Regions from separate parts of the Sporanaerobacter sp. genome, predicted to be linked through region 1. Evidence: riboswitches for the same ligand, from Rfam matches in the RefSeq annotation. Region 1 holds a riboswitch; the other holds the start of a gene.
The links. A riboswitch is a leader RNA that binds a small molecule or an ion and turns the genes downstream of it on or off. The one in region 1 is predicted to bind thiamine pyrophosphate.

Region 1 (5,584 bases):
ATTATACTGCCGCCTTTATTGTATGCTTCATAGTCAATATTAAATACAATCATAAAAACTATTATTAAAACTTCCGCAATAACAATTGGATTTAAAATTGATAACCTTGTCTTTTTATTTATAAAAATCCCAATTTCAAAAGCAAGAATTGATATCAGAATTCCAAAAAGAGGAGTATCTAAAAATTTAATCATTCACATTCCCCTCCCTTAACTTTTTCTTGCTTTTTTTAGCTAAAACTTGTACAGTAAGTCCAGTGACAACCATGGTTATTATTGTAGATAAAACAATGACTATCAATATAGATAACCACTTATCTCTTATCATATCTACTGAAGTCATTATTCCAACACCCGCAGGTATAAAAAAGAAAATCAAATGATCTAGCAAAAATTTACTTACCTCATCTATCATTTCAAGTTTTATCACTCCAGAAAGAAGACCTATAAGCAATGCAATCATTCCTATGACTGTGCTTGGAATAGGTAATCCCAAAGACTTTTGCAATACATGGCTACCAAATAAAATACCAAATATTATTCCCATTTGCCTTAAAATCTTCAAAAAAACACCTCTCTTCAATATCAATTTGAAAAATATATTTTTATTATATCAAATTTTTTTGTGAACACAAGTAAAGCAGTAGAATTCAATCTACTGCTTTTCACATACTTTATAAATTGCATCAAATAAATGTACTTTAAAGCTTCCACTGCCTCCGCCAAAACTTTTAGTTTTTTCATAAGCTATTTCTCCTGCTCTATTTAAAGAATAAATCCCTGCCACTGCTGCATTTAACATATTATCTGTCACACTTGAAAATGCTCCAACTAAAGCAGTCCCCATACAACCAGTTCCTGTTATACTTCTTAACATCTCATGTCCATCGTATAAGTATATAGTTTCATCTAGTGAACTTATTACATCAACTTTTCCCGTTACGGCTACTACAGAATTGGTTTTCTTAGATAGATCTTGAGATATTTCTGCCATAAATTCTATACTGTCATTGTCTTCAGAGTCTACTCCTTTGAAATTTGCCCTGAGACCATACAATATCTTTATTTCTGCTTGATTTCCTTTTATAATGGATATGTGAACATTTTCAAGGATTTCTCTTGCAACATTTTGTCTTAATTCTGATATTCCCACTCCTACTGGATCTAGTACAACAGGAATATTTAAGCTATTTGCTTTTTTTCCGGCTAATATCATTGATCTAGCTACATCCTTTTCTATAGTACCAATATTTAATACCAATGCTTTAGCCTTAGAAACCACCTCTTCTACTTCTCTAGAATCCATTGCCATAATAGGAGAGGCACCCATGGCTAAAACTATATTGGCACAATCATTACTCGTGACACTATTGCTAATGAGATGAACTAAAGGCTTTTCTTGTTTTATTTTATTTGACAACTCTCCAATAGTATCAATATCCATTTTATTTCTCCTCATTTGTGCTTATTTGAGTATTTATATATTTATCTAAAACCTTTATCAAAAGAACAGCTATTATACTCCCACCAACACTGCTTAAGATAAAAGGATATACAAAAAAGAAGGTAGCTACTTCTTTGCCCATAAAATATTTTGCTACTGGAAATGCCATCATTCCTCCAATGACTCCTGTCCCAAATACTTCCCCTATAGAAGCCTTGTAGATATTTTTAGTATATTTATATACCATTCCTGCCAATAGTGCACCTATCATGCTTCCGGGAAAAGCTAAAAGACTTCCTGTTCCCAATATATTTCTCAATAGAGATATCGAAAAAGCTATCATCACACTATATGCAGGTCCTAAAATAGTAGCTGCTAACACATTTATAGCATGTTGTATTGGAAAACATTTTGATACTCCAACAGGAATATATATTATATTCCCAAGCACAACTCCTATAGCTACAAACATTGCAGCCATAGTTAATTTTTTAGTTTTTTTCATCTCCATACAAAATTCCCCCTATAAATTAGTCATCACTTCTCAAAATATTTATATCTTTCCCTTCCATTATCCTATTCATATTTCTGACTGAACACATCTTTCCACACATAGTACAACTATCTTTAAATTCTGGAGTAGACTCTTTTCTATACTTTCTTGGTTTTTCATCATCTATCGCCAATTCAAACATTTCTTCCCAATCCAATTTTCTTCTTGCATAACTCATCTTTAAATCCCATTCTCTTGCATTAGAAATACCCTTCCCTATATCTCCTGAATGAGCAGCTATCTTTGTAGCAATGATTCCTTCCTTCATATCTTCTAAATCTGGAAGTCTCAAATGTTCAGCTGGAGTTACATAACACAAAAAATCTGCTCCAGCACTTGCAGCTATTGCTCCTCCAATAGCACTGGTGATATGGTCATATCCCGGTGCTATATCTGTAACTATTGGTCCCAAGACATAAAATGGAGCCCCATAGCACAATTTCTTTTCCAATAAAACATTGGCCTCTATTTCATTTATAGCTATATGACCCGGTCCTTCTATCATGACTTGTACATTTCTTTCCCAAGCCCTTTTAGTCAATTCTCCAAGTACAATAAGTTCTTCTATCTGTGAAGCATCAGTTCCATCTGCTATGCTTCCTGGTCTCAAAGAATCTCCCAAACTCAATGTCAAATCATACTCTTCACATATATCTAAAAGTTCATCAAAATATTCATAAAAAGGATTTTCCTTGTCATTTAGTTCCATCCATGCATAAAGCAATGACCCTCCTCTAGATACTATATTTGTGACTCTTTTATTTTTCTTGAAAACTTCAGCAGTCTTTCTATTTATGCCTGCATGAACCGTGACAAAATCCACCCCATCTTCAGCATGTTTTCTAGCTACATCTAAAAATTCTTTAGATGTTATATCTTTTAGTTCCTTGTCATAAAATCCAACTGCATCATATACAGGCACAGTACCTATCATAGCTGGAGAAAGAGCAATCAACCTTCTTCTAAACTCTTCAGTCTTTCCAAAGGAACTTAAATCCATTATAGCTTCTACATTCATATCAATTGCTACTTTTACCTTTTCAAGTTCCTTATCTACATTTGGACAATCTCTAGAAATACCTAAATTGACATTTATCTTAGTCTTAAGCCCCTCTCCTATTCCCTCTGGATTTAAAGATTTGTGATTTTTATTAGCTGGTATAACTATTTTGCCTTTAGCTATGCCCTTTTTTAAAAGTTCAACATCCATATTTTCTTTTTTAGCTACTATATCCATTTCTTTTGTGATGATACCTTTTTTTGCAGCATCCATTTGTGTTGTATAATTCATTTAAAATTCCTCCTCATTCAATATTTTTTTTATGGATAAAACCATTTCATTCATATTTATAGAACCAACTAGTTCTGATATCATTGCAAAACACTTTCCTCCATGAGCTTTTACATCTAATATATTTTCTTTTTTTATTCCTCCAATAGCTACATAGGGAATACTTATGTTTTCTGAAACCCATTTTAAATACTTAAGTCCTTCCGATTTCTCTACATTTTTCTTTGTAAAAGTATCAAATATTGGTCCAACTCCTATATAATCTGCACCTTTTTCCACTGCTTCTATAGCTTGTTCTTTGTTGTGAGTTGAAACACCTACAATCATATTTGGAGCAATCTTCTTTATCTCCTCAATAGGTATATCATCTTGTCCCACATGTATACCATCAGCTTGAACTAGCATAGCTATATCCACATCATCATTGACAATAAAAGTAACATTTGCTTTTTTTGTCATCTCTCGTATAATTTTGCATTCTTTATATTTCTCTTTTTTTGATTTGTCTTTTTCCCTATACTGAATAATTTTTATACCTGATTCAATCATTTCTCTTACTATTTCAATACTTTTCTTTCCTTTCGAAAATTCTTCTCCTGTGATTCCATAGATGCATGTATCAGGCAATGTATTAGAAAAAACACGTTTTTCCAAACCATATACTTTAAATCTAATTTGTTCATATATCTTTGATTCTTCATAATGCCCTAAAATTTTCAAACATTCTTCAATACTTCTAATTCCTTCTTCTACTCTTTTAAAATTTGATATAAGTAAAGTTTCAATATCCTCCTTTTTGTCCAATGTACTCTTTTGAGATATTTGAAATCCTATGTCTGTATTTGAACTTCTATTTCTTAAAAGTTCAGGACTTTTAAAACTTTTTCTGACCAAATGGCGAATATCTCTAAGTTCTTTGGAAATTTCTCTATTTTCAAATACAAATCTTTCTATATCTTCTATGACTCTAATTCCTTCTGAAACCCTGTTTATATTTGCATCAATTATCCTATATACTTCCATCTTCAACCCTCCTTTCAAAAAATAAAAAACTGTACGCCAACAGATGCATACAGTTTTTATTCAAAATAAGCATAAAAAAACATATCCCTCCGTTGGAATTACCCAAATCAGGTTCATAGGGTCAGGAATAACATTCCTATCTCAGCCTATCACTATAAGCACCCCTTGATTGATTATTCAATTTTTATTTACATCTTCATCATATCACTTAACACTTAATATGTAAAATATATTTTAACAATATTGCAACTATATTTATTTTTAAAAATATAAAATGAACATTTTGTAGTATATAATACTCTTATATATAGGTAGGTGAGAAAATGGAAACAGAATTGTTAATTAAAAAAGCAAAAAAAGGGGATAAAGAAGCCCTGTTGCAACTTGTTATGGCACATGAAGCTGATTATTATAAATTAGCTTATGTATATATGAAAAACAAAGATGATGCATTAGATGCTATGCAAGACATGATTGTTATACTGTATGAAAACATGTCAAAACTAAAAAAAGAAGAATCCTTCTATAGTTGGAGTAAAACCATATTGGTCAATTTATGTAAAAACAAATTAAAAAAAAATAACAAAGTAATCCCTTTAGATGAAATAAAAGCCGAAGCCCAATATGAAACCTATGACAAATCTGAAAATCAAATAGTATTAGAAAAACATCTTTCTAAACTAAGTGAAAAACAACAAGAAGTAATTAGGCTTAAATATTTTCTTGATTTAGATTATAAAACTATATCTGAAATACTTAAAATTCCTATAGGAACTGTCAAATCAAGAATTAGCATTGGAATAGAAAAATTGAGAGAATCCATTGGAGGTGATTCGATTGAATGATGTTGAAAAACTTTTGTATGAAGGAAAAAAAGAAATAGATGATTTGGAAATACCTACAGATATAGAATCAGCACTACACTCTGCTTTAGAAAGTATTCCAAATAAAAAGAAAAAAAATATTAAAGGTAGAGTCGCTGCCTTGATATTGGCAGTTTTGCTTTTAGGATATAATATGGACACATTGGCCTTTTATAGCAAGAAGTTGATTGGATATGAAAATGTAATGAATGGTACCCTTAAAGAATTAAATCAATTGGGAAAAGGGCAAACAATAGACAAATCTCATACTTTTTCTAATGGTGTAAAATTTACTTTAGATTCCATAATGCTTGATGATAACACTATGGTCATGTTTTATACTTTATATTCTCCTGATGGAAATGTAATGGATGTTGATTCAAATACGCATATTAGCATAACTAATATGCA
Region 2 (5,584 bases), 260 kb from region 1:
TTATGGCAAACAATAAAATCGGGAGGAATATATGTTAGAAGGAATTATCGTTAAAGGTATTGGCGGCTTTTATTATGTAAAAACTTCAGATGGTATATATGAATGTAGAGCAAGGGGAGTTTTTAGAGAGAAAAATATTACTCCCCTTGTTGGGGATAAAGTTATAATCAGAGAAAAAACCGTAGATAAAACAGGTTATATAGAGGAGATATTGGAAAGGAAAACAGAACTTCACAGGCCTCCAGTTTCAAATGTTACTCAAGCTGTAATTGTCATGAGCATAAAAAATCCCAATCCAAATTTATGGTTATTAGACAGGTTTTTGCTATTGGCAGAGAAAGAAAATTTAAATATAACAATTGTGTTTAATAAAGTTGACTTGGAAGAAAAATCAAAAATTAATGATTTTATTGATATATACAGTAAAGCTGGATATAGAGTAATAACTACAAGTTGTAAAAACCTTAAGGGAGTTGAAGAACTTAAGAGTATTCTTAAGGGCAATATAACAGTTTTTGCTGGGCCCTCAGGTGTAGGAAAGTCTTCTTTGATAAATAAAATTCAGCCAGGATTAGAATTGAAAACTGGTGAAATAAGTGATAAAACTAAAAGAGGCAAACATACTACTAGACATGTGGAGCTTATGGAATTAGATATTGGAGGATATATATTAGATACTCCAGGATTTAGTTCTTTAAATATTGACTTTATTCAAAATGTAGAAGATGTACAATGCTATTTTAAAGAAATTAAAAAATATAGCCATATGTGTAGATTTAATAGTTGTATGCATATAAGTGAGCCAGAATGTGAAGTAAAAAGACAAGTAGAAAAAGGGAATATAGCAAAAATTAGATATGAGAATTATTTGAGTTTTGTAGATGAGATAAAAAGTATTAGGAGGTACTGATATGGCAAAAATTTCACCGTCTATTTTATCAGCGGATTTCAGCAATTTAAAAGAAGAAATAAGAAAGGTTGAAGAAGGAGGAGCAGATTTTATTCATCTAGATGTTATGGATGGTATTTTTGTTCCTAATATTACTTTTGGACCACCAGTTATTAAAAAAATTAAGGCTGTCACAGAAGTTCCTTTTGATGTACATTTGATGATAGATAGACCAGAAAGGTATATTGAAGATTTTGTAGTGGCTGGTGCGGATATCATCACTGTTCATGCAGAGTCTAGCACACATTTACATAGAACTATTCAATATATAAAAAGTTATGACAAAAAAGTGGGTGTGGCATTAAATCCTGCTACTTCACTTGAAAGTATTGAATATGTTCTTGAGGATATTGATATGGTATTGATAATGACAGTAAATCCAGGCTTTGGTGGGCAATCTTTCATACCAGCCATGAAAAGAAAAATACAAAAATTAAGAGAAATAATAGATCGCAACAATTTAGATATTGAAATAGAAGTAGATGGAGGAGTTAAATTAGATAATGCAAAGGGAATTATAGATTTAGGTGTGGATATATTAGTTGTTGGTTCAGGAATTTATGGTGCAGAAGATGTTATTGAGCGCACAAATATGTTTAAGAATATTTAATGTACATTTTTAGTTATTTGTGATACAATTAAATTGAATTTAATAAGTAACACTGGGGGAGCCTTTTGGCTGAGAGGGAACTAAAGTTCCGACCCTTGAACCTGAACTAGGTAATACTAGCGGAGGGAAGTGATTTGTTAGTTTGCATACAAACCCATTGCCTTATTTCAGGTAATGGGTTTAATTTTTTAATTAATTATATTTATTTATAGGAGGATGAAAAAATGGAAAAGAAATGGAATGTAAAAATGCTTGCCGAAGGAGGCATAATGATTGCATTAGCAACATTATTGAGCTATGTCAGATTATTTAAAATGCCTCAAGGAGGTTCGGTAACAGCAGGGAGTATGATCCCAATTATGATTTTTGCTATGAGATGGGGAGTAGGACCTGGTATACTTGTAGGATGTTTATATGGAGTGGTGCAATGTATTCTTGATCCTCAAGTATATTATCCTATACAGTTTTTTTTAGATTATCCAATTGCTTTTGGATTTTTAGGACTTGCTGGTATTGCTAAATTAGATAATAAGGGTATGGATAAGCAAAGTTATTTTTTAACGATTTTAGGGGTATTATTATCTATAGGTGGTAGATTTATTTCACATTTACTTTCTGGTGTTATATTTTTTGCCGAATATGCAGGAGAACAAAATCCTTGGGTTTATTCAGCTATATACAATGGTAGTTACTTGTTGCCAGAGTGTATTATTTCTACTATAATATTAATATTACTATGGAAACCTTTAAGTAATATTAAAAAATAAATGAAATTGGAAGGATTCTCATGACGGGACTTATTGTATCAAATGGTGAAATTTCAAATCTAAATTTGTTAAAATCTATTGCTGAAAGTGTAGATATGATTGTATGTGCTGATGGAGGGGCAAATCATATTGCTCAAATTGGACTTATACCAGATTTAGTAGTTGGCGATTTAGATTCTATAAAAGATGAGACTTTAAACATTATAAATATTAAAAATGTTCCTATACTGAAATATAGTACTCATAAAGACTATACAGATACAGAGTTAGCAATTGAATATTTAATAGATAAAGGAATAGATGAAATTATCTTTATGGGTGTTACAGGTTCAAGAATTGATCATACACTGGCTAATGTATACTTATTAAATAAATTACTTAAAAAGCACATAAAAGGCATAATAGTTGATGATAAAAATACAATTTATATAACTAATAGTGTTTTAGAATTAAACAGGGAAGAAGGAACTTTTGTTTCTGTAATTCCTATTAATTCTAATGGTGCTAGAGTAACCTTAAAAGGATTTTTGTATGAAACAAATGAAGTTTTATTTGAATTTTCTTCTACTTTAGGAGTTAGCAATCAAATAGTAGAAGAAAAGGGAATTATAGAAGTTTTAGATGGTACTTGCCTCGTTATCGTATCTAAAGATTAAGCCTCTAAAAAATGACTTTTTTCATGAACCATCTTATTTTTGGAACTAACTATTAATCAAAGAATAATATGTAGTATAAGTTATTTATGAGGTGGTGTTTATGAAAAAAACTTGGAAAAGACACTTTCGTAAATATTCAAATAAAAAAATATTAGGGGTAATTTTAGTGCTTATTGGAATTTTAATTATGTCAAAAGTTATTCCAATGAGTTTTTGGCTATTTTTAATTGGCTTTGCAATAATGATTTTTGGAATATATATCATGAAATGTGGATAAAAAAAGGCTTCCTTTGTATGACATTGGAAGCCCTCTTTTTTAAAGTGCTCTAGTTACTTTTCCAGATCTAAGGCATCTTGTACAAACATAAATTCTTTTTGGCGAACCATCTACAATAGCTTTAACTCTTCTAACATTGGGAGCCCAAGTTCTGTTGTTTTTCTTATTTGAGAAAGTCACTTGATTTCCATAGACTTTTCCTTTTCCACATACTTCACAATATTTAGCCATATAAAACACCTCCTTAAATGACTGTTGCAAATATTATTTAAAACAGTACATATATTTACATAAGATAACACAATATATTTTAACACAATAGGTAAGATTATTGCAATATAGATTTGAATATAAAAACTTAAATTGCCAATAGTTGAACTATTTAATACAATAAGGTAAAATATAAGCATAAGCAAATAAAAATTAAGGAGGAGATTTATATGCCAGGTAAATTTAAAACTAACCTTGGTTCTGTTAGTATAGATGATAATGTTGTAGCAACTATTGCAGGACTTTCAGCTATGGAATGTTATGGTATTGTGGGAATGGCCAGTAAAAATGCAACTGATGGATTTTTTGAAATGGTAAAATGGGAAAATTTATCAAAAGGTGTAAAAATAATTTCGCAAGAAAATGAGGTTAATATTGATTTACATGTGATACTCCAATATGGAGTAAGAATTTCAGTGGTTGCAGGAAATATAATTGAAAAAGTAAAATATAATGTAGAAAATTTGACAGGATTAAAAGTGGGTAATATAAATGTATATGTACAAGGAATCAATGTTCAAAAGTAGTATGAGGAGGTAAAAGATTTGAAAATTCAATATGTGGATGGTGCTCTACTTAAGAAAGCATTTATTGGGGCAGCCAATTTTTTAGAACAAAACAAAGAAGATGTCAATGCATTAAATGTATTTCCTGTACCAGATGGGGATACCGGAACCAACATGTCTTTAACACTTCAATCAGCTATGAAGGAAATATTTACCTTAAATGAATATAGTGTTGAAAAAGTAGCTATTGCAGCTAGTAACGGTTCTCTGATGGGTGCAAGGGGAAATTCGGGTGTGATACTTTCACAGCTTTTTAGAGGACTAGCCAATGGATTGAAGGGAAAAGAAAAAGCAGATGCAAAGGTATTAGCAAAAGCTTTTAAACTTGCTTCAGATACAGCATATAAAGCTGTAATGAAACCTACTGAAGGGACTATACTTACAGTTGCGAGAGAATGTGCTGAGGCGGCAATTACTTTGTCTAAAGAAGAAAAAGATATAATTGTTTTTTTTGATAAGGTAATTCAACAAGGAAATATTGCCCTCAATAAAACCCCTGATATGTTGCCAGTACTTAAAGAAGCTGGTGTAGTTGATGCAGGTGGAATGGGATTGATGATAATACTTACAGGTGCTTTTAAAGCTTTGACTACTAATGGAGAAATAAAATACGAGAGTGTATCAGGCAGAAAATCTGAAGATATATATTTTAAAAAAGAATTGTCTACTGGTGATATAAAATTTGGTTATTGTACTGAATTTATTGTAAAAAACACTAAAGAAGATGTAGAGAATTTTAAGCAAGAGCTTTCAAAATATGGAGATTCTCTTTTAGTGGTAGGAGGAAATGGTCTCATTAAAGTTCATGTTCATACTAACAATCCTGGGTTGGTTTTAGAAAAAGGGTTGTCTATAGGAGAGTTACATGACATAAAAATTGATAATATGAGGGTTCAGCACAGGAATTTGTTAGTTGAGGAAGAATGTGATTGTGTTGATGAAAAAGGGATAAATATAAATGAAAAAAAAGAAAAAAAGAAATATAGTTTTATCACTGTAGCTATGGGTAATGGAATTGCTAATATATTCAAGGAGCTAAATGTAGATTTTATAATACCTGGTGGTCAAACAATGAATCCTAGTACTGAAGATATATTGAATGGAATAAAAAAAGTTGAAGGAGAAAATATAATTATACTTCCCAACAATGGAAATATAGTATTGGCAGCAGAACAAGCTCAAAAAATGAGTGAAAGAAAAGTTTATGTTTTTCCGACTAAAAGTATTCCAGAAGGCATAGCTGCATTAATTGCTTTTAACCCAGAAATTAGCGTTGAAGAAAATTTAGAAAACATGAAATTAGCAGTTGAAAATGTAAAAACAGGGCAAGTAACTTATGCTGTTAGGGATACTGAAATAAATGGGAAGAAAATTAGTAAAGATGATATAATAGGAATATGTAAGGGTGATATAAAATCTTCTGGCAAAGATGTTCAAGAGACATCATTGGAATTACTTAAAAAAATGGTTGATGAAGATAATGAATTAA

Region 2: it holds a riboswitch for thiamine pyrophosphate, as region 1 does, so the genes downstream of both, thiT (energy-coupled thiamine transporter ThiT) here and thiE (thiamine phosphate synthase) in region 1, are expected to answer to the same signal.

The regions. Positions count from the first base shown of each region.
Region 1 is NZ_CP181252.1:194,343-199,926, forward strand. It holds gene ACFWUA_RS00985 (LrgB family protein) at 1-194, opposite strand, end outside; gene ACFWUA_RS00990 (CidA/LrgA family protein) at 187-564, opposite strand; gene thiM (hydroxyethylthiazole kinase) at 655-1,443, opposite strand; gene thiW (energy coupling factor transporter S component ThiW) at 1,445-1,954, opposite strand; gene thiC (phosphomethylpyrimidine synthase ThiC) at 1,974-3,287, opposite strand; gene thiE (thiamine phosphate synthase) at 3,288-4,310, opposite strand; TPP riboswitch at 4,378-4,486, opposite strand; gene ACFWUA_RS01015 (RNA polymerase sigma factor) at 4,634-5,155, shown strand; gene ACFWUA_RS01020 (DUF4179 domain-containing protein) at 5,148-5,584, shown strand, end outside.
Region 2 is NZ_CP181252.1:2,202,070-2,207,653, reverse strand. It holds gene pknB (Stk1 family PASTA domain-containing Ser/Thr kinase) at 1-16, shown strand, start outside; gene rsgA (ribosome small subunit-dependent GTPase A) at 32-910, shown strand; gene rpe (ribulose-phosphate 3-epimerase) at 912-1,559, shown strand; TPP riboswitch at 1,604-1,704, shown strand; gene thiT (energy-coupled thiamine transporter ThiT) at 1,784-2,326, shown strand; gene ACFWUA_RS11110 (thiamine diphosphokinase) at 2,347-2,982, shown strand; gene ACFWUA_RS11105 (hypothetical protein) at 3,083-3,259, shown strand; gene rpmB (50S ribosomal protein L28) at 3,299-3,490, opposite strand; gene ACFWUA_RS11095 (Asp23/Gls24 family envelope stress response protein) at 3,700-4,056, shown strand; gene ACFWUA_RS11090 (DAK2 domain-containing protein) at 4,075-5,584, shown strand, end outside.